Stratiformator vulcanicus: one gene and its partner. The main gene of each other region encodes a partner of the protein of the gene in region 2 in a complex. Links are inferred from orthologs where the notes say so. Each region holds a gene or a part of one and is shown on either strand. Other genes may lie near its edges. The genes, in order: rpsT and rpsO.

What was found.
Region 1: rpsO (region 2) and rpsT share a complex: the UniProt entries of both Bacillus subtilis proteins name them as parts of the 30S ribosomal subunit. The link is inferred for Stratiformator vulcanicus from one-to-one orthologs.

Annotation. Positions count from the first base shown.
Region 1 is NZ_CP036268.1:2,356,244-2,367,323, reverse strand. What follows is about bases 3,136-5,878. They hold rpsT (30S ribosomal protein S20), read left to right. Parts: upstream 3,136-4,246; coding sequence 4,247-4,510; downstream 4,511-5,878. Other genes in these bases: Pan189_RS09290 (DUF1559 family PulG-like putative transporter), read right to left, coding at 4,665-5,828; Pan189_RS09300 (purine-nucleoside phosphorylase), read left to right, coding at 3,224-4,045. Also shown: Pan189_RS09315 (DUF1592 domain-containing protein), read left to right, coding at 1-808; Pan189_RS09310 (serine hydrolase domain-containing protein), read right to left, coding at 1,041-2,201; Pan189_RS21325 (hypothetical protein), read left to right, coding at 2,778-3,119; Pan189_RS09285 (hypothetical protein), read right to left, coding at 7,435-11,080. UniProt on the Bacillus subtilis protein: Binds directly to 16S ribosomal RNA.
Region 2 is NZ_CP036268.1:273,560-284,648, reverse strand. What follows is about bases 8,135-10,886. They hold rpsO (30S ribosomal protein S15), read right to left. Parts: upstream 9,770-10,886; coding sequence 9,500-9,769; downstream 8,135-9,499. Other genes in these bases: Pan189_RS01060 (NfeD family protein), read right to left, coding at 10,366-10,886; Pan189_RS01065 (hypothetical protein), read right to left, coding at 10,060-10,329; pnp (polyribonucleotide nucleotidyltransferase), read right to left, coding at 8,135-9,326. Outside these bases: Pan189_RS01100 (MoaD/ThiS family protein), read left to right, coding at 1-165; Pan189_RS01095 (molybdopterin synthase catalytic subunit), read left to right, coding at 206-616; moaCB (bifunctional molybdenum cofactor biosynthesis protein MoaC/MoaB), read right to left, coding at 641-1,684; carB (carbamoyl-phosphate synthase large subunit), read left to right, coding at 1,982-5,413; Pan189_RS01080 (two-component system sensor histidine kinase NtrB), read right to left, coding at 6,363-7,082; more of pnp, read right to left, coding at 7,173-8,134; more of Pan189_RS01060, read right to left, coding at 10,887-11,089. UniProt on the Bacillus subtilis protein: One of the primary rRNA binding proteins, it binds directly to 16S rRNA where it helps nucleate assembly of the platform of the 30S subunit by binding and bridging several RNA helices of the 16S rRNA.

The DNA of each region.
Region 1 (11,080 bases), 2.1 Mb from region 2 along the record:
TTATCACCGTCTTCAGGATTTGACTCCCGATCCGAAACTCTTCCCCGAGTGGGATAAAAAACTACCGGTTTCGATGAAGCAGGAATTGCAGTACTTGGTTCGTCACGTCATTGAAAATAATGAGCCGGTAACGACCTTCCTGACTGCAGACTTCGCCTTCATTGATCAACGATTGGCAATTCATTACGGAATTGACGGCGTTGAAGGTCAGGAGTTCCGAAAGGTCAGCCTCGATAAGGTTCCCGAGCGCGGCGGACTGGCGACCACAGCGGCGGTACTTGCCTTGGGGTCGAACCCGACACGGACGTCCCCAATTAAACGGGGCGTATTCATCGTCGAAAAGCTCTTCAATCGACCACCGCCGAATCCACCGGCCAACGTGCCGCCGCTCGACGAGGAGGCCGTGACAAAGGACCCGACGAGTGTTCGCGAGCAACTTGCCGCCCACAGCACGAACCCGACGTGTGCGGCCTGTCATCGCAAAATCGATTACTGGGGCCTGCCTTTAGAATCGTTTGACGCGCTTGGCAAGAAGCGCGATGCGGGTAATCTCGATCTAACGGCGGACCTCCCCGACGGTCGAGTCATCGACGGGCCAAACGGCATCCGCAGCGAACTTCAAAGGCGCGAACGAGACTTCGTACAAGGTCTTGCCGAGAAATTGATGATGTACGGGATCGGACGCACGCTGTCGCTCAATGATCGCACTCGGATCGAAGATATCGTCAATGCGGCGGCAGCGGACGAATACCGCTTCGGAACCATCGTCAAAGAAATCGTGACATCCGAATCGTTCACGAAGCATTAGAAGCGATTTTAACACCAGCCAGAGGCGCAAGCCGATGGTCGATCAACCAGCGATTTTCCCGACGGCTGGCGCCTCGGGCTTGTACGCTGGGTGATTTTAAACCGCTTCTAGACGACGTTGAGTCGGAGTTCGACCGAGTTTGATCGGGTGCTCTACGGAAGCGCTCGTATTGTTCGAACATTAAGTTGAAGTCGAATCGGTCGCTGCCCGTTGCCGCAGGGCGGTGGCGAACTCAACGCAGTGCAGCCGCGGCATCGAGAAATTCTCCTCGCAAGTCAGCGCTATCGACCGGCATGCTCTTACGCTGCATGAGCAAGATATAGATTCGGCCTCGTTGCGGATCGACGGTTCCGTGGGTGCCCAGTGCGCCGCCGTGACCGTACGAACCGACGGAAAGCGATCGCGTGACTCCCTGCGGCTCGCGGATGACGCACCAGCCCAGTCCCCAACCGCAACCGGGGGTGAAACCGGTTGTGATCTCGCCGGTCCTCAGCGACGTCATCAGTGCCACCGATTTCTCCGACAGATACCGGCGGCCGTCCCACTCGCCGCCGTTTAAGATCATTGCATAGAAGCGATGCAAGTCCGCAGCCGAGCAAACGAGCCCGGCCGAAGGGTTGGCCGCGCGATTCGGCTCTTCTTTCCAAATCCAATACTCCGCCGGCTCCAGTTCGCCGGACGCGTTTCGACCATATAACTCGGCCATCCGGTCACGCTGCGCTTGGGTCGGAAAAAACGTGGCATCTTTCATTTGCAGCGGAACGAAAAGGCGATCCTTAAGAAAATTTTCGAACGGCTGCTCCGCGACTATCTCAACGATCCGACCCGCGACGGTAATTCCGGGACTGTAATTCCATTTGGTGCCGGGCTCGAACAGCAGCGGCCGCTGCGCAATCACTTGAGCAGTCTTCTCCAAGGTTTCTTCCGTCCGCTGATCTCCCCCTAGCCCGGAGGTGTGCGTTAGAAGGTGGCGGACCGTCATGACGTTGTCGGGCGTTGATCCATCTTTGAGCCGCATCTTCCCGAATTCCGGAATGTAGTCGGAGACTGGATCGTCGAGCGAAAGCCGACCTTCGTCGACGAGCATCATGACGGCCGTCGATGCGATCGGCTTCGTCATTGAGGCGATCGCGAATAAAGCGTCTGTCGCCAGCGGCTCTTCCGCACTAATTCCGGCTCGACCGGCCGAAGAGAGGTGGATCACGTCGGCGCCGTCGGCGACGAGAGCGACCATCCCAACGGCTTCGCCTTCTGCGATGGCATCACTCAATACGGCTTCGATCGAAGCTTCGGCTTCCGTTCTGACCGCAGAGCCTGAGTCCGCGACTGAGATCGCCGCGATACTGACCGAGGCGACGCAGGCCGTCAGAGCAATTCTGATTCGATGATGCATTAGAGTTCTCGTTGGGACGAATGAATGCGGCAGGGTTCGCTCCGAGCTGCCAATTTCTTTGATGATCATCGAATGGCTGCGGCCCCCGCAATCAAGCACTCGGGAATTAGGAGGAAATCGAGCCCGGTTGACCTGAATTGACCCCAAGTTCGATTTCAGTCGCTCTTCGAGCAGTGAAACCAGCCATTTGTCTTCGACATTCGGTCGATCCACACGTTGGCATCCCGGCTCGGAGGCAGAGACTGAAAAAAATTGAATTTTCGAGGATCAGAATGGCCCGCGCAACATAGCAGCAACTTCTTAGGAGGAGCCCTCAATATCCGATGGAAAACGGGACGAAAACGCCGTTGTGATCGCAAGCATTTTCGCGAGAAGTCAAATTTTCCGTGGGGAGTTCGAAAGGTTGCTTGACATGGAAAATCGTGTCCGCTATCGAGTGCGTCTCTGATCGCAGACACATGCAAGAACGTGAGTTGCGTCAAATGAAATCAAACGGTTGAAATGCCCGTTCGAATCGTTTCTGCGACTTGTTTTATGGAATTGACTGCCCCGAACGAGAGGATCGCAGCTGTGAGTATGGCCATTGCAACGCGCGATGTAATTAGCCGTCCGTACCAGACCGACATGCTGACTGGTACGATTGCGGTCGAAGACGAGGTCGATATGCTCCGATCATCGCCCTTTCTGACATCGCCCTATCTGATCGACGATGAAGACGATTTCGACTCGTTCGACGACGACGATGATGATGAGGACGACGACCTCGACGAGGAATTCGAGGACGATGAGGACGACGAATTCGACGACGACGAAGACGATTTCGACGACGATGAAGACGAAGAATTCGAAGACGATCTCGACGACGACCTCGATGACGATGACGACGATGATGATTTCGACGACGACTTCGACGACTGACGCCGACGCCCGGAATCAGTATTGCCCCAGCGGTAACTCCTGATTCGGCGACGACTACGGCGTTCACAGTTACTGCCGACAGGTGCTATTCGCAGGTTGATTCAATGGACGGTCTCCGTCAGCAGATCGAGGAGGCCGTTGGCTTTCTTCGCAAGTCGTACTCAGAGACGCCCCGCATCGGGATGATTCTCGGAACCGGGCTCGGTGATCTCGCAGAGCAGATCGAGACGGTCGCCGAAGTGCCGTATGCGGACATCCCTCACTTCCCGACCTCGACGGTCGAGTCACACCGCGGCCAACTGGCCTGTGGGACGCTCGGCGGGGTCCCGGTCGTCGCGATGGAGGGCCGGTTCCATTACTACGAAGGCTACTCGCTCAGCGAAGTCACCTTTCCGGTTCGCGTCATGCAGGCGCTCGGCGCCGAGATATTGATCGTCACCAATGCCGCCGGCGGGATGAATCCGCTCTACGAACTCGCCGACATCGTGCTCGTCGAGGATCACATCAACCTGATGCCCGACAACCCGCTTCGTGGCGTCAACGACGACAGCCTCGGGCCGCGGTTCCCCGATATGAGCGAGCCGTATGATTACGAACTGCTTTCCAAAGCAGTCACGACGGCCCGCCGGACCGGGACCCCCTTTCAAAAAGGGGTCTTCGTCGCCGTGCCCGGCCCGAATCTCGAAACGCGGGCCGAATATCGAATGCTGCGGAATATGGGGGCGGATCTCGTCGGGATGTCGACCGTCCCCGAAGTGATCGTCGCCGCCCATGCCGGTATGAAAGTGTTGACCTGCTCGGTTATTACCGACATCTGCCTGCCCGATGCCTTGGAGCCGGTGGCGATCGAGAAGATCCTCGAAGTCGCCGCGGAGGGCGGCCAACGGCTGTCACACCTGCTCGCCGAACTGATCCCCACACTCTGATCTCATCGAGGCACTTGGTGCCTGTGCGGCCGAAGACGGCACTCTCGCCGCGTCCGGCGTGAGAGTCACAAGATCAGCGAAATCGGGTTCGCTGACCCGCCACAGGCTGGAAGCGGTGCCGCAACCACACTACACTAATTGGCTCACCCTCAAGAGGGTGCGTACGTTTTGATCGTCACCTGATATTCGATTTCGAAACTAATGCCGAATTCCACCAGCGCTAAACAGGCCCTTCGCAAGAGCAAGAAACGCCGCATCGCCAACCGAGCGAAGCGCTCGGCCCTGCGGTCGACGCTGAAGAAGGCCCGCGCCGCGGCTGAAACCGGCCAGGCGAGCGAAGAGATCAGCGCCGCCTACAAGTCACTCGACAAAGCGGCCGCGAAGAACCTGATCCACAAGAACACAGCCGCCCGGCTAAAGAGCCGACTCGTCGCCGCCGCAAAGAAAGCCGCCGCAGGCGAGTAAGTGCTGCAATGTGATTCGCAATTGCCCAAAGCCCACGGGTCCCACCCCGTGGGTCTTTTCATGCGCTCACCTCAAATCGATCAGCGCAAAAAAATGGCGCGGCCCGAGAGCCACGCCATTCTTGTTCTCTGAGATCAGCAAGACTGATCCACTCCTAGAACTCACTCGCGTCAAGCGGGGTCTGACCGTAGAGCGATCCACCGCTGGAAAGCAGCTTGAGGTAGACTTCGCGACCAATCGTGTTCGAGAGATTCGACGCACGACCATCGACGAATGCGACATTGCAGGTACCGCTATGGTTGGACGACGGTCGCGGTACTCGAATCACATCAGTTCCCGACGCATCGGCTGAACGGTTCGGAAGATCGATGTCACGCGCGGTGTAAGAGCCGGAGGTCACGTTATTGGGGAATCCCTCGGCACTGACATCAACTGCCGCGCCAAACACCAATTCAATCGCCGGTCCCATGAGCCAGTCTGCCCGTGAGTCGTCATTTTCCGTCAGCAAGAGCGTCTGACTGATACCATCGCCGAGACCAATCGAGTCAAGATTCTGACGAACGCGGCCCGATGGTGAAATCGGTTCGAAATGGGACGCTCCCGACCGAATAGAGACCTGAGCATCCGGGGTTCCGGTAATTCCCCACACATAGGACTCACCATCCGGCCGGTGCTGGGCCATGTTGCCGTGTGCATCGCTCACCGGCCAATTTGAATCGGCAGCCATAGCGCCATCGAAATTGATGTATCCGATGTTCATCACATAGCTGGACCCACGGTCTTGATTAAAGTTGTTCAAGTCCTCAGGGCAGGCAAAGACTTTGACGAAGACATCCAAATTATCTGCGTAAAGAGCCGTGACATCTGCATCTGCCGGCTCGACATCAGTGTCAGCGCTGAACAGATCAAAATCACTAACTTCCGCAGAAGTGGGAGTAGTCAAACTAGCTGCCGTCGCCCCGGTACCAGCCCCACCCGCCGCTTCGTTCGCAGCGATCTGTCGATCCAAGCCTGGCTCATCCAACGCCGTGAGGACTTGGCGACACCAAGAAGCATCGACCGAGCCGCCTGCACCGGTTTGTGAAAAATCAGTGGCGACCGCATACGGAATCTTCCCACCATTGGTCGAGGTCACGTTTGCGACGGCCAAGGCGAGGTTCTTCACGTTGTTCAAACACTCCAGTCGGCGAGCGGCCCGGCGGGCGCTTTGGACCGCGGGTGCGATCAGTGACACGAGCACGGCGATGATCGAAATCACCACCAGTAGCTCAATCAGCGTAAATCCCTTGCGGGCCTGTCTTTGACGGAAGTTGCGCATCGGCATTCCTTTCGGTGTAGTTGATACCCGTGGTGACATGCAGCTTGGTTCCCTGAGGACGGCCCGCCCAAAGGTTGGAACCTGAACGTACAAAATGACTGCTGTGTCGAATGGATGCCCGCCCCTCGGAACACCCAGTTATTCTCAGATACGTAGATTCTAACCGATCTCAACACGATTTGGGAGAATCTGCTGAAAATCGGTCAATCCGAACAATTCCCAACCCGCCTCTCCCACAAGCCGAGGCTCCTGTGAGCCGCTCGGGTGCCGGGGGCGTGTCGCCCCCGCAGTGTACGGTCGGCGATCCCCTTGAACAGCGACCATTTCAACAGTGACCACTTCAACGGGGACAAGCCACGAGAACCCATTCCCCCTCTAAACCGCTTTCGATCCGCACTTCTCAGGAAGTACGGCTTGTCTCTCACCTCTCACCTCTAAACACTCACCTCTATTGCCGCTCGGGTGCCGGGGGCGTGTCGCCCCCGTAGTGTGCGGCTTGCTCACCTGTTGCACGATATCCACACGGGTCCTCCAGCGACAAGTTTTCGATGCCTTTGCAAGCGGAGAAATTGGCTCACACGGGTGACCCGGCCGACATGTCGGCCGGGTCGCGCAGCGACAAGATGCCGTTCGAAAAACTATCGAACCGTGGAAACGACTCACTCCATTGTAAGTTTCCCGAACAGCATCGTGTGCCTGTCGGCACCCGGCCGAATATCGGCCGGGCTACCCGATGATTATTGAATATGGCTTGTTATTCTTCGTGTTTTGAGTTCAGAGCCTCATTTGCTGTGATTCGAGATCGAAAGAAAAATCGGACGCGCCCGACGGTTTGCCGCGGCAACTTCCGCCGCGTGAACGGCAGCAAAGTGCTGCGATCACCGGCGGGGTGATAAGAGGTGGTGCACCAGTCCTCTAACCTATTGATTCGGGTTGCGCCATGTGCCGAGGGCGTGTCGATCCCGTTGGCTAGATTTGGCTCATGCCTTGCATCGCGACCATTGCGAAGCTCGAAATCCTGTCGGGAAACTCGTCGGTGCAAGAAGCTCACGAACACCCAGATGCGGGGGCGACACGCACCCCGGCACCCCTTATGAAGTCATATTCGCGACGACTTCCCCACAAGCCGAGGCTCCTGAGAGCCGCGGGCCGAACGCACGTTGCGAGTGGAATGGTCTATATAGCGTTTCCCCGTGTTCGATCCGCACTTCTCAGGAAGTACGGCTTGTCTCTCACCTCTCACCGCTAAACACTCACCTCTATTGCCGCTCGGGTGCCGGGGGCGTGTCGCCCCCGTAGTGTGCGGTCGGTGATCTCCTTGAACAGCGACCATTTCAACAGTGACCACTTCAACTACGAAACCTGTCGGATCAGCCGATTGTGCAAGATATCAGCAGGCGCCCTGATGCGGGGGCGACACGCACACCGGCACCCCTTATGAAGTCATATTCGCGACGACTTCCCCACAAGCCGAGGCTCCTGAGAGCCGCGGGCCGAACGCACGTTGCGAGTGGAATGGTCTATATAGCGTTTCCCCGTGTTCGATCCGCACTTCTCAGGAAGTGCGGCTTGTTGACTCTCACCTCTCACCGCTAAACACTCACCTCTATTGCAGCGTCTTGCGATGCAGCACCAGATTCCGCCAGTTGAACTCCGGATTGCCGTCGCTGTCGCGGGCGAAGCTGAACGTTGCGTTGCCGCCTGCCGCCAGGTTCGGATCGAGCGGCAAATCAGACTCCTCCAGCGATTCGAGAGCCAGGGTGCGATCGATCACGAACACCGCCCGATTCCCCGGCGAGGTCGGCAGCTTCCCGCCGATCTGTACCACATTCGGGGTTGATGGGTTCGTATCATGGTCGCGGCTGACCGCCTCGAAGAAATCGACTTTGATGAAGACCACGAACGCGTTGCTCCGCGTCGTCGCATTCTGCAGCACCTTGCCGAGCAGTCGGTAGCGGGTGGAGAAATCCAAGTCGTCGATGCCGTCGGTGTTGTGATCGAATTCATGATCGTGCTCGTCGGCATCGCCCAGTTCGAACAGCCCCCGAGGAAGCACTCCGTTAAAGTCATCGCCCGGCAGCCGGCGCAATAGCGTCTGCCCAAGGCTCGCCGCATAGTCGATCCCCGAGCCGTCGTACTTCAGCGGATCAGCAAACCCGCGGAAGGGACCGGCGTAGTCGGCACCCACGGTTCGCGATGGCAAACCGGGTAAGTACAGGGACCCGGAGACCGGGTCGAGCCCGTCACGAGCTGAAATCAGACTGTTCCACCAATCGCGGGCATTCGTCGTGCCATCAAAAGTTTCACCAGAAGTCGAACGCAGACCGACGACCGAGCCGTAGTTATAAAGCCCGGCCACGTCCGTATCATCCAGAATACCGCCGAGCACATGCGGATGGCGGAGCGTGTTGACGTTGATCTTTCCGAACTGCCGGAACCGCTCACGCGATCCGGCCGACCCGCTGAAGGCCGCGGTGCCGATCGGTTCGACGAACCACGGATAGTCGGAATCGTAGTTCCCGTACGACGACGGAATCTCGAGGAACTGCAGCATCCGGAACCACAGGTTGGTCTGCAGCGATTCCCCCGACCCGACCCGTCCGTCCGAGGTGATCGAATTGACCCCAAAACTCGTCTGGCCGTCCGGATACAGGAACCGCGCCGCCGCGATGTGGCGACGGTCAATCACGTTGTTATCGGAGAGCTGAACGGTCAACTCCGCCGGCCCGTATAACGGCACCTGCAACAGGTCAGCCAACGTCGACATCGGCCGATCGTAGTGCGGCTGCCAGACGGTGTACTTATTCGGAGCCCGATCGTTCGCCAGGTTGAAGTCGTGCGAGTTGACGTCGGTCCCGGTCGGGAAGTTGGCATCGCTCGGTGCGCCACGCTTCAGTGCCCGGCTGCGATTCGTGCTGGTCACGTCCTGTAATTTACTCGCCAGACTTTCGGGCGTCGCCGGCGGTGAGTTGGGGTAAGACGCGTACATCCCGGTATCGAGATTGTCGTCACCGTACAGCAATGCCAGTGCGTCGACGTCGACCTCCATCTCGTCGACCACAATCCACGGGTTGTCGTAGTTGGTCGCGTCGTCGGCGATGTCGGCCGCGACTGTCGGAACGTTCCGGACCGGATTGGCCCGGCGACGCAGAACGAATTTCACCGAAGTCCCGGAATCGAGCGTGTCGAGGTCGGGAGCGACGAACCGGATGAAATTCACGCCGCGAGCTTCGGCCGAGCCCGTAAATGCGTTTCCGACCTCCGGCGTCTCCAGATAGGTCTCCGACGTGTTTGAATCCTGATTAATTTCGTAGAGCGTGCCGTCAACCAATAGATCGAGGTCGAGCGGGCTATTGTAAGGAACGAATGAGTTGGTCGGATTCGTCCCACCGAACGACAGATCGTCGAAGTCGGTCACGCCAGCTTTAAGCTGCGTGAAGTCGACGAACATCCGGCTGTCGGCCGTACCGGTCGTCGCGGCATTATTAAGCTCGGCCGCATCATCGGGCGAGACCCGCTCGATTCTGTTGGAACTGGAGTCGGTCGCCCCGATCGTATAGAGCCGATTGTTCGACCCGAGCACGCTACCATCGGTGAGTGTTGTGTAAGTCTCTTCGGCACCGACCTCGCTGGTGACGGTCACGATCTGCCAGTCGCCGTTGAGGTCGAGATCACCGGCGGCGGTCCCCGGCCCGCAAAGCTGCAGCTCCAGATAAGCAAACCAGTGCGGTTCTTTCTCGAACCACGACGTCATCGGGTGGTCTTTATCGGAACCGGAATCATTGATCTTCCGCGTGGCGACGACCATCGCTTCATTCAGATTTAATTCCTGAGCCTCAACCCCGTAGACGACTTCGCGGTCGGTGTCGGCGTTGTCGACATAGCCGTTGTCGTTAAGGGTGTAGCCGTTCGACAGATCGGTGTCGTATACGAAGACGGTCGAGATATTATCGGAATCGGCTGCGTCGACCATATTGACGGCAAACTGCGCCATCTCCCGGAGGCGTTCATTAATCGTGGTACTGCCGTCCGGGTCTGGATGGACGCTTCCCGACGGCGCCACGAGCGGCTGAAAACCGGGCTCCGCATTTAATGTATAAAGTAGAACGTAAATATCCCGAGCCAGGTTCTGCCGATCGCGGCGAGCGTGCCACTCCTGCAAGGCCGGGTTTCCGGCAACGTTCCACGACCGCTGACCGTTCAGCGCCGCCGAGGCATCGGGAATCCCGAACGTCGTGGACGGAACTGTCAATTGGCTCGCCAAATCGGCTGACGACAACCCCGTCGCGGGGTGAGTCATGAGCGGTCGCAACACGACTTCGCCATTGGTATTGGCCGCCGCGACAAGGTTCGGGCTGATCTTCCGCAGCATCCGCAATTCATTTCGGTCTCCCTGCTTCGCGACCGGATCGACGTCGTGCCGGAGCAGCTCGCGGACTTCTTGCCGAAATGGTTCCCGCGGATCGCCCACGGGCGGCCCACCTCCCGCACGCGGCGGAAAGTCGTCGAAGTTCCCGTCACCATCCCATTCGCCGGTGTAGAGAAATTGATTGCTTACAACCGAAGGTGTCGCCAGCAAACCATCCATCTTGCTAAACCCATGCGCCTTCACATCCGCACTCGTCGCCGTCAGGCGGCTGCGGATGTCATCGGCAGTGGTCGCTTCCTTAAGACTAAACGGCGCGACCGACTGCACGCGGCCGACGGTATTGGTTTGATCAAGATCGGTCTGCGAGGTGTGCAGCACCGCGGTTTCGTCCGGCCCGTAAATCGCGTCGGAGGAGTCACCGACCGTCAGCAGAGTTTCGCCCGGATCGTCGGTCAGAATGTATTTCAGCAAGCCATCGCCGCCGGTGAACAAATCACCGGTTGAGTCACCGATACCGTACAACGGGCCCGTCGCTGAAATCGAGATAAGCGTACTGTTGAACGCGTTCCCCCAACCGATCACGCCGCCACCGCCACTGATTCCCGACAGGGTCCAATAGTTGGCGTATCCGGGGAAGCGAAACTTCCCGGCATCGGTCTGAAACAACCGGCCTTTGCCGTTCGATCCTGACGCAATATCAGTGCCCTCACCCCGCGGATCGACGGGATGCCGGTGCGGCAGGGTCGCCGCGATGGTGCTGGGGAAGACGACATTGTTCGTGTCGGAAGCCGCCGACCCGAAGGCCGCGTTGCCGTCATCATCTTCCGTCGGTTCGCCCGGCAGGGGGAAGCCGTTGGTATTCACGTTTTCGTAGCCGTTCCGC
Region 2 (11,089 bases):
ACCACCGCAGGGAGCATTTTGACGAACATCGGCGAGCATTTCCCGCCGTTGCGACCATCCCTGTCTCGCAGCAAGTTGGCCGTAAATCATGAGATCGCCGATGCCGACACGATCATTGACGGCAGTGAAGAACTCGCGCTGATCGGCCTCGTCAGCGGCGGTTAATTGAGTTGCGTGACAACCTCATAAGAGTGAGATCGGATGTATGTCGGAAAGAGCGTCGGAACTTCAAATTAAACTCACGCCCGGCCCGATTGAATGTCACGACCCGTTACGGATTGCCGGAGCGGGGGCGGTTCTCACGTTCGAAGGCATCGTCCGCCCGCATGAAGGAGAGCGGGAAATTGATGGTCTGCTCTACGAAGTCTATGAGCCGATGACCTCTCGCGAATTAAGACGCCTCGCCGAAGAATTAATGGCGACCCATGACATCATCGGCTGCTTTGTCGAACACAGCGTGGGGTTCGTGCCGCACGGGGAGTGCTCGTTCCTGCTGCAAGCGGCCGCAGCCCATCGCCCTAATGCGTTGGCTTTCATCGCAGTCTTTATCGATCGGATGAAGCAGCACGTTCCAATTTGGAAAGTACCGCAATATCGGGGAACGGAAACCGAGTAAACTCTCGGAACATTATTCGCGCGATCATCCGTCTTTGACATCACCGCGAAGCGTTTCGATCGCGTGGGGCAAAATATCGATCACCCCGCCGAGCGTCTCCGTCGCTCCCCGCTCGGAGCCGGGCAACGTAATAATTAAGGTCCCTTTGCGCGTCCCCGCGATGCCGCGTGACAGATACGTCTTCGGCGTGATTGATGCGCACCGCGCTCGCGCCAGTTCCATTAATCCGGCGTGCTCTCGCTCAATGACGGCGGCGGCCGCTTCCGGCGTTACGTCGCGGGGGGCGAGACCTGTCCCGCCGGTCGAGAGGATCAAATCGACCGCCGCTTCGTCATCGCAAAGATCAATCAGCGACCGCTCAATCTGCGCTGCGTCGTCTGGGACGCATCCGGTCCAGACGACCTCCCCGGCGAGTTCACGTCGCACCATCTCGCCCAGCGCCGGGCCGGAGGTGTCAGTCCGTTCGCCGCGGGCGCAGCGATCCGAAACCGTCAGGATGGCCGCACGAATCGGCGGTTGAATTTCTGAATCGTGCTCCGTCGCTTTGCTCTTATCACCCGTGTCGTCGGATACTTCTGCGTGCTCGAAGTCACTCGCAAAGTGATGAGTCCCTGACCGGCCGCCCGACTTTTCAACGACCCGGATGCGTTCAAGCGACATTTCCCGGTCGATGGCTTTTCCCATGTCAATGATCGTCAAACCCGCCACGGACACGGCCGTCAGCGCTTCCATTTCGACACCGGTTTTCGCGGTCGTTGAGACCTCGGCGCGGATGAATAACTGGTCAGCCGCAAATCGAAAGTCGATGCGGACATCCTCCAAAGGGAGTTGGTGGCACAGTGGAACGAGATCAAAGGTTTTTTTGGCCGCACCGATGCCGGCCAACCTCGCCGTCTCGATGACCGGTCCTTTCGGCATCCGATTTTCCGAGAACGCGATGAGCGTTTCCGGCGCGGCCCGGACAATCCCTTCGGCAATCGCGCGGCGGGCCGTGACGGGCTTGTCGCCCACGTCCACCATGTTGACCCCGCTCGAGGCATCGACATGAGTCAGTTTTTGTTCGTTCATGGGTCGTTCCGCGGCACCGTCGTTTCGACTCTCTCACCTCATCGAACCAGAGCATAGCTCTGCGAACGTGGCCGCCATACTGATCGCCCGAGCTTGAATCGGACATCGCGAAGTGCCCGCGGGTTGAATCTCTCACGGGGCCAGTTACCCTCTACGAGATTCGCCTCCGCCGCGCCAAACGGTACGGGGAGCCGTCTCCCCCTGACGCCGAACCGACGACCCTCGTCCGCGAGTGCTTCGCTCAGGACCGAGGGTCATTTTCTATGTTTTGACTGCTGTCGAGAGACTTGCGCCGCTATGCCCAAACGAGACGACCTCCACAAAATTCTGATCATCGGGTCCGGGCCGATCGTCATCGGGCAGGCATGTGAGTTCGACTACTCCGGGGTTCAGGCGTGTAAAGCGCTGAAAGAAGAGGGTTACGAGGTCGTGCTGGTCAACAGCAACCCGGCGACCATCATGACCGACCCCAACACGGCCGATCGAACCTACATCGAGCCGATCACTTGGGAGTACGTCGCCGAGATTCTGAAGAAAGAACGCCCCGACGCCGTGCTGCCTACGTTAGGGGGACAAACGGGACTCAACACGGCGATGGACCTCGCCCGGCGGGGAATTCTCGACCAGCTCGGGATCGAACTGATCGGCGCCCGCGAAGAAGTCATCAAGAAGGCCGAGGAACGCGAACTCTTCAAGCAAGCGATGGTCAAGATCGGCCTCGACGTGCCGCGCTCGGCTACGGTCCACGATATGGACGAAGCCCGGTCGGCGGTCCGCGAGGTGGGGCTGCCGGTGATCATCCGCGCGAGTTTCACGCTCGGCGGGGCGGGGGGCGGCATCGCCTACAACCGCGAAGAATTCGAGGAGATGGTCCGCCGCGGGCTGAAGCTTTCTCCGGTGAGCGAAGTGCTGCTCGAAGAGTCGATCCTCGGCTGGAAAGAGTACGAGATGGAGGTGATGCGCGATTGCAAAGACAATTGCGTCATCATTTGTGCGATCGAGAACCTCGACCCGATGGGCGTCCACACCGGCGACTCCATCACCGTCGCCCCGGCTCAGACGCTGACCGACAAAGAATATCAGCGGATGCGGGATGCGACCTTCGCCTGCATGCGCGAGATCGGCGTCGAGACCGGCGGCTCCAACGTGCAGTTCGCGATCGATCCCGACAGCGGTCGGATGGTGATCATCGAGATGAACCCGCGTGTCTCGCGGAGTTCGGCCCTCGCCTCGAAAGCGACCGGTTTTCCAATCGCCAAGATCGCCGCCAAGCTCGCCGTGGGGTATCGGCTCGATGAGATTCCCAACGACATCACCCGCGAGACGCTCGCCTGCTTCGAGCCGACGATCGATTACGTCGTCACAAAAATCCCCCGCTGGACCTTCGAGAAATTCGCCGAGGCGGACCCCACGCTGACGGTGCAGATGAAATCGGTCGGCGAAACGATGGCGATCGGCCGAACCTTTAAAGAGTCGTTGCAGAAGGCGCTGCGGGGCTTGGAGACCGGCCACTTCGGCCTCGGCGGCGGCAAGAAAGACCTCTGGGGCACGGCGAAGCAACCGCTGCCGGAAGAGATTAAGAGAAAACTGTCGGTGCCGAACTGCGATCGCATCTTCTATATCCGCTATGCGATGAAGGGCGGCATGACGGTTGAAGAGATTCATGAATTAACCGACATCGATCCGTGGTTCCTCGACAATCTCGAACAGATCGTGCAGATCGAGGACGAGATTCGCAGCATCGGTCGGTTGGAGGACGCCACACCCGAGTTAATCCGAAAAGCAAAGCGGGCCGGTTTCTCCGACATGCAACTCGCCCTGTGGTGGGGCTCGACCGAGCTTGAGGTTCGGCGCAACCGCCGAGAACAACACGGCATCGAAGCAACCTTTAAACAGGTCGATACCTGTGCGGCCGAATTCGAAGCATTTACGCCTTATTACTATTCAACCTATGAAAGCGAAGACGAAACGCCACCGCGAAAGTCGGCCGAGGAGGGAAGGTCGAAGATGGAAGGGGGCGACCCCGACGTCGCCGCATCGGCATTGCATCCGTCGGTTTCGAACCGCGTTCTAAAGCGTGAAGAGATTCCGGGCGTGACGCTCAACTCTCGACTCTCGACACTCGAACGCGAAGCGCAGCCTCGCATCATGATTCTCGGTGGCGGTCCGAACCGGATCGGCCAGGGAATTGAGTTCGACTACTGCTGCTGTCAGGCCTCATTCGCACTTCGCGAACTCGGCGTCGAAAGCATCATGGTCAACTCCAATCCGGAGACGGTCTCGACCGACTATGACACGTCCGACCTTCTATTCTTCGAACCATTAACTCTCGAAGACGTTCTTAATATCTGCGACCGGCTCGATCCGGACGGGGTGATCGTCCAATTCGGCGGGCAGACGCCGTTAAATCTGGCGCGCGGACTTGAGCAGGCCGGGATTAATATCATCGGCACATCGCCCGAAATGATCGACGCGGCCGAAGACCGGGAACGGTTCCAACAGATGCTGTATCGGGTCGGTTTAAAGCAGCCGCCGAACGGCACCGCTACCAATACCGAAGGCGCTCGCAGCGCCGCAGAGCGAATCGGCTTTCCCGTCCTCGTGCGGCCCAGCTATGTTCTGGGAGGCCGGGCGATGGAGATCTGCTACTCGGAAGAAGAGATTGCCCGCTATATGGACGAAGCGGTCGACGCGTCGCCTGATCGTCCCGTCTTAATTGATAAATTTCTGGAAGACGCGATCGAAGTCGACGTCGATGCGGTTTGCGACGGCGAAACGACGGTCGTCGGCGGGGTGATGGAGCATATCGAAGAAGCCGGCGTTCACTCGGGCGACTCCGCCTGTGCCCTGCCGCCGCATTCATTGACTCAGTCGGTCATCGATGAAATTAAGGTCGCGACCCGAAAGATGGCTGAGGAACTGCAGGTCCGCGGATTAATGAATGTGCAGTTCGCGGTAAAAAAAGGCGAGAGGCCAGAGTCGAGTGGCGAGAGTCAGTTCGAAGTCTTCGTTTTGGAAGTGAACCCCCGGGCCTCGCGGACGGTGCCGTTCGTGAGCAAAGCGACGGCGCGGCCCTTTGCGAAAGTTGCGGCGAAGGTGATGGCAGGGGTGTCGCTCGCCGAACAGAACATCGACGGCGAGATCATCCCCCCTTATTACTCGGTCAAAGAAGCGGTCTTCCCGTTCCAGCGGTTCAGCGGCGTCGACATCATCCTCGGCCCGGAGATGCGTTCCACCGGTGAAGTCATGGGAATCGACGAATCGTTCCCGATGGCCTACGCCAAGAGCCAGATCGGGGCGGGGACGTCGCTGCCGACCGAGGGCACGGTCTTCATCAGTATGGCGAAGAACCACAAGCAGGCAATGATCGAACCGGCCCGTCGGCTGCGGCAACTCGGTCTTAAGATCATCTCGACCGCCGGCACCGCGGCGTTACTTCGCGAAAACGGCATCGAGGTCGAAACCGTTAAGAAGGTTCAGGAAGGCCGGCCGAACCTGCTCGACTTCATGGCCAACGGCGACGTGCAATTCGTCTTTAATACGCCGTCGGGCCGCGGCAGCCGCACGGACGAAGGCCGTATCCGTTCCGCCGCGGTTGCCTACGGCGTCCCCTGCGTCACGACCATCCCCGGCTGCATCGCGGTTGTCGACGCTTTAGAAGCCCTGCACGCCGACCCCCAACCCCGGGTCAAACCGATCCAGGAATGGGCGGAAATGCTGCCGTCTTAAATATGCTTTCGACAAGCCGCACTTCCTGAGAAGTGCGGATCGAACGCAGTGACGTGCCGCATCGGCTTGTTGGAGGCTCGACCCGCGTTCGATCCGCGGTTCACAGGAACCGCGGCTTGTGATCGTAATTTGACTTCCGGTGCCTGGAGCGTGCCGCCCCCGCAGGGCAAGGCTCGCTCTGTTCTTACACAGACCACAATCCGGCTCCCCTACCGGCTGTCGCCGACGCGACCAGTGCAAGAACGAAGCGAGTTCCCAGATACGGGGGCGAGACGCACCCCGGCACCCAAATTCGACGGAGCCGCGCAACCATCTTCCCAAGGGTAGAGGAACACACGGTGCGCACCGCCTCTGTTCGCCCCGCCGGTGGGTGCAGTCACTTGGCTGCAGCTTCCCATGCGGCGGATGTTGCCGCGGCAAGACTGCCGGGCGCGCGTCCGATTTTTTTTAGAGCTGTCGGCTATCGGCTGTCAGCGATCAGTAAGACACGGGTAGCCCGGCCTTTCATGGCCGGGTGCCGACAGGCACAAGATGCCGCTCGAAAACATTAAGAAAGAATTGGAGGCCGACACCGAAAGGAAATTAATAAATCCCGAGTGGCACGGACACCGTCCGTGCGGCGCAGCCGCAAGAGCATTCAGCTACCGACCACAACTAAAATTTGATGCCTGATCAGCAGGGAAATCTAAACGTGAGTGCTCTAGTCGCTTCGCGACCCGGACGATGTCCGGGCCACACTTGAATTGGGTAGGCGTTGATCCAATCTCCGAGTGGCACGGACACCGTCCGTGCGGCGCAGCCGCCAGAGCATGCAGCTGCCGACCACAATTAACATTGGACGCCGGACTGGCAGGGAGATCTCAACCTGAGTGCTCTTGTCGCTTCGCGACCCGGCCACAATTGGCCTGGCTACCCCTGTTGCATTGCCGGTCCGGCTGATGACTGCGTCTTAATCGCTTGTCGGTAACCACACGCGAAATCGAGTCCCTTTGCCCGGTTCGCTTTCGCACTCGATCGTGCCGCCGTGGGCGGCGACGATGCGGGCGACGGTCGGCAGGCCCAGCCCGCTGCCTTCGGGTTTGGTAGAAACGAACGGTTCGAACATCCGGTCGCGGGTCGCCTCGTCGATGCCGGGGCCGTTGTCGATCACGAATAATTCGATGCCATCCATGCCGAGCCGCGTGATGAGTTCCAACGTTCCCCCATCCGGCATCGCCTGAGAGGCGTTTAAAGCCAGATTCAGGAGCATCTGATTAATCAACGTCGGGTCGACTTCAACCGACGGCAGCGACTGGTCGAGGTGAGGCCGAAGATCAAGACCGGCCCGCTCGGCCCGCGGACGAAAGTATTCGACGAAGTCGCCCACCACCGAGCTGAGATCGCCCGGCTGCAATTGCGGCTGCCCGGCATGGGCGAAGTCGAGAAACGCCTTCAGAATATGATCGAGCTGACCACACTCGCCGCGAATTTTCTTAACCCGTTCCAGCAGCCGATGGTCACGCGAGTCGCCCGGCGGGCTCAGTTCTTCGGCGAGAATCTCGAGGTGCAGGCCCATTGTCGAGAGGGGATTTCGCAACTCATGGGCGAAACCTCCGGCGAGCGCCGCGATCTCGTGATAGCGAGATCGCAGCTCCTCGGTCGCGTCGACGGTCTTCTGCTCGGCAGCCACGGTATGCCCTCAAAACTCGGTCCGATCTTAATAACGAAATTAAGATCGACTTCGGATGAAGCGAGGCGCTTCCGTGCGAATCGGGAGGAATTATTCCTCCTCGTCGTCTCCGCCGTCGCCGTCCGACTCTTCTTCCATCACGGCCTTGCGAGACAGCTTCACGCGGTTTTGCTCATCGACCGCGATGACTTTGACACGCAGTTTATCGCCGACTTTGCAGATGTCGGTGACGTTCTTCACGAACCCGTCGGAGAGTTCGCTGATGTGACACAGCCCGTCTTTGCCCGGAGCGATTTCGACGAAGGCTCCGAAGTCTTTAATGCTGCTGACGGTGCCTTCGTAGATGCGGCCGACCTTAATTTCTTCGGTGAGGGCTTCAACACGGGCGAGGGCCGCCTCGGCTGCTTCGCCGTTGTTGGCGGCGATCGTGACAGTGCCGTCATCTTCAACGTCGAGCGTTGCGCCCGACTCTTCCTGAATGGCGCGAATGGTCTTGCCACCCGGGCCGATGAGCAGGCCGATCTTTTCGGGGTCGATCTTAATTTGCAGCAGCCGCGGGGCGAAGGAGGAGATTTCGCCGCGGGGCCGGCGAATCGCCGAGAGCATCACGCGAAGCAATTCGATGCGGGCCTTGCGGGCCTGCACGAGCGTGTCTTTGATGATCTGCTCGGAGATGCCGTCGATCTTAAGATCGAGCTGAATCCCGGTGATGCCCTTTTGCGTACCGGCGACCTTGAAGTCCATGTCGCCGAAGTGGTCTTCATCCCCCATGATGTCGGTCAGGAGGGTGTACTTGTCGTTCGACTCTTTCACGATTCCGATCGAGATACCCGCGACCGGCTGCAGAATCGGCACGCCGGCATCCATCAAACCGAGCGTGGCGGCACAGACGCTCGCCATCGAGCTGGAGCCGTTCGATTCGGTGATGTCAGAGATGCAGCGGATCGTGTAGGGAAATTTCTCGGCCTTCGGGATGACCGGAAAAACGCTGCGTTCGGCAAGAACGCCGTGCCCGATTTCCCGACGCCCCGGCCCACGGATAGGGCGAACTTCACCGACCGAATAGGACGGGAAGTAATAGTGCAGCATGAACCGCTCAGCCGATTCGCCGAACAAGCCATCGACGCGTTGTTGATCGCGTGAGGTGCCCAGCGTGACGGTCATCATCGATTGCGTTTCGCCGCGGGTGAACAGCGCCGACCCGTGCACGCGGGGCAGAAGGCTGACGCGACTGTCGACGGCGCGGAGGTCGTCCGGCGATCGGCCATCGAGACGTTTGCCTTCGAGCAACAGGTCACGCACGACCTTGGCTTCGAGCTTGTAGAAGGCTTCTTTGAACTGCGCCTTGGTGTTGCCGTCCGAGGTCTCTTCGGCATCTTCCGGGAAGAGTTCCGAAACGAGACCGTCTTTGATTTCCGAGACTTTGTCGGCCCGCTCCTGCTTGTTGCCGGAGGTCTTCGCCTCTTTCACCTTGTCGTACGCTTTCTCCTGCAGCGTACTGGTGAAAGGATTCTCAGGCGGCCCTTCGAACTTCGTCGGCTCAATTCCGACAGCCTTCATCAGGTCGAACTGCAATTCGCACAGTTCGACGCACGATTCGTGGGCGAACATGATCGCCTCGGCCATCTCCGCTTCGGGAAGCTGGTTGGCAAAGCCCTCGATCATCAAGACCGATTCTTTGCTGCCTGCGACGGTGAGATCGAGGTCGCTGCCCATCATCTCTTCGTGCGTCGGGAAGAGCACGAGTTCGCCGTCGACCCGTCCGACACGAACCGAGGAAATCGGCCCGCCGAACGGCACTTCTTCGGCAATCATCAAAGCGGTGCTGGCCCCGGTCGCACACAGCGGCGACGGGTCGTTCTCGCCATCCGACGAGAGCACGTTGGCCTGAACTTGAATCTCGTCTTTGTAACCTTTGGGGAACAGCGGACGCAGCGGCCGGTCGGTGACGCGGGCGGTCAGAATTTCTCGCGTGGTCGGGCGACCTTCGCGCTTCAGAAACCCACCAGCGAACTTACCTGCGGCAGCGAGACGCTCGCGATAATCGACCTGCAGGGGGAAGAAATCGATGCCCGGCCGCGGCGGGCCGTGCTGGGCGGCGACAAACAGGACGGTGTCGCCGAATTGAACGAGGACGGCACCACTGGCCTGCTTGGCGATCTCGCCGGTGGTCAGTTTGAAGGTGCGGCCGCCGATTTCACGTTCGACGGAGACGGGCTGCGGAAACGGGCTTTGATCACTCACGAATTTACTTTCTTCGCCGACAAACGCCGCCTCACCCCCGGGCAACACATTCTTCCGGGGTCACAATCAAAAGGCGGCGGGGGACAATGACAACCGACACGATCGCGATGCGCCGAGCGCATCGCGAACACAACAAAAAATCGACGCTCGCCCCAATGCCAGGCTCAAAGCCACTAGCGACGGAGCGAAAGGCTGTCGATCAGCGACCGGTACGTTTCCGGCGCGGTCCGGTGAAGATAATTGAGCAAGCGACGCCGGCGGCTGACCAATTGGAGCAAACCACGTCGGCTCGAATGGTCCTTCTGATGGGTCCGCAAATGTTCCGTCAGCGCCTTAATTCGGTGCGAAAGCACAGCGACCTGCACCTCAGACGAGCCCGTGTCGGACTCGCTCTGCCGGTACTCTCCGATCACTTCTTGTTTCTTTTCTCTGGTGATCGACATGCAAACCCTCTGAATTCGGCCGAACCCCGGCCACAACTTTTCCCAATTGTCTTCGCGTCAAGGCGGTACTGTAGCAACCACGACGTAAGATGCAACGCAACGGGGAGAACAGACGCTGGAGAGCGGGGGAGTCGGGGGAATTGGCGGCCCGGCAATGAATCGGCCGGGTGCCGACAGGCACAAGATGCTGCTCGAGCCGATTCCAAACAAAATCAGCCGTTCCCCTTACTCGGAAGGTTTTCGAACGGCATCTTGTCGCTGCGCGACCCGGCGGGCCACCCGTTTCGGACTTACCCGGCACCGATCAGGGGCGACAGGTCTTCGCCATCGATCTGCAAGCTGACGATTTTTGCGGAAGGTTCGGCTTGCTTCACCGCTGTGATCGCGATTTGCACCGCTTGTCCGAACGAAGTCGCCTCGACCGTACATCCGATTTCCGGTCGACTGTTCCTGATTCCAGGCGTCAGATCAAAGTCGCTCGATTCATACAAACGATCCGCAAAGTTGTCGGACATCACGTCGAATCCATCGACAATCAGGTCAAATGTGTAGGTATTCATTACACGCCCCCGACTCTCTCGCTCTCCCACCTCCCATCACGCCTCGCGCACAATCACGCGATTCCCTTCCACGCCGACGACCTCGACTTCGGCATCCGCGTCGATGTAGCCGCCGTCGCTGACCACGTCGACGTAGTCGCCTTCGATCAGGGCCTTTCCGCTTGGCCGCAGCGTCGTGGCGGCTTTGCCGGTGCGACCGATCAGCGACATCAGACTATCGGGGCCGACCGTGAGGCTCGGGTCGAGTCGCGGCTCGTTGACGTCGGCTAGTTCGGCACCGGGCGGAGCCAGAATCATAGCGCGGAACAGCGGGATGTGCGGCAGGAACCGACTCGTGACCATTCCTATGAGAATCGTCGTGGCGAGCGCCGCCCCGAGCCAGCCGACGTTGTTTGCCATTTGATTGAAGTCGGAGCCCGGTTCGATGTTGCCGAATGTCTGCGTCGCCATGACCAGCGATCCGAGAATGAGCAGTCCCCCCGACACCCCGAACACACCGAACCCGGGGATCACGAAAAATTCCATCGCCAGACACGCGATGCCGAGGCCGAACAGCACGACCTCCAACCAATCAGCCGTCCCTCCAAGGAACCGCGCCCAGAAGAACAGCGAGAAACACAGTGCCGACAGAATGCCCAGCAGCCCCGTTAGAAAGTGGAGCTCCAGATAAATGAGAATGATTCCAAGCCCGACCAACACCGCCATGGCGAAGTCGGTATTCAGAATAAAGACGAGCGTATCGAGCCAAGTCCGCTCCAAC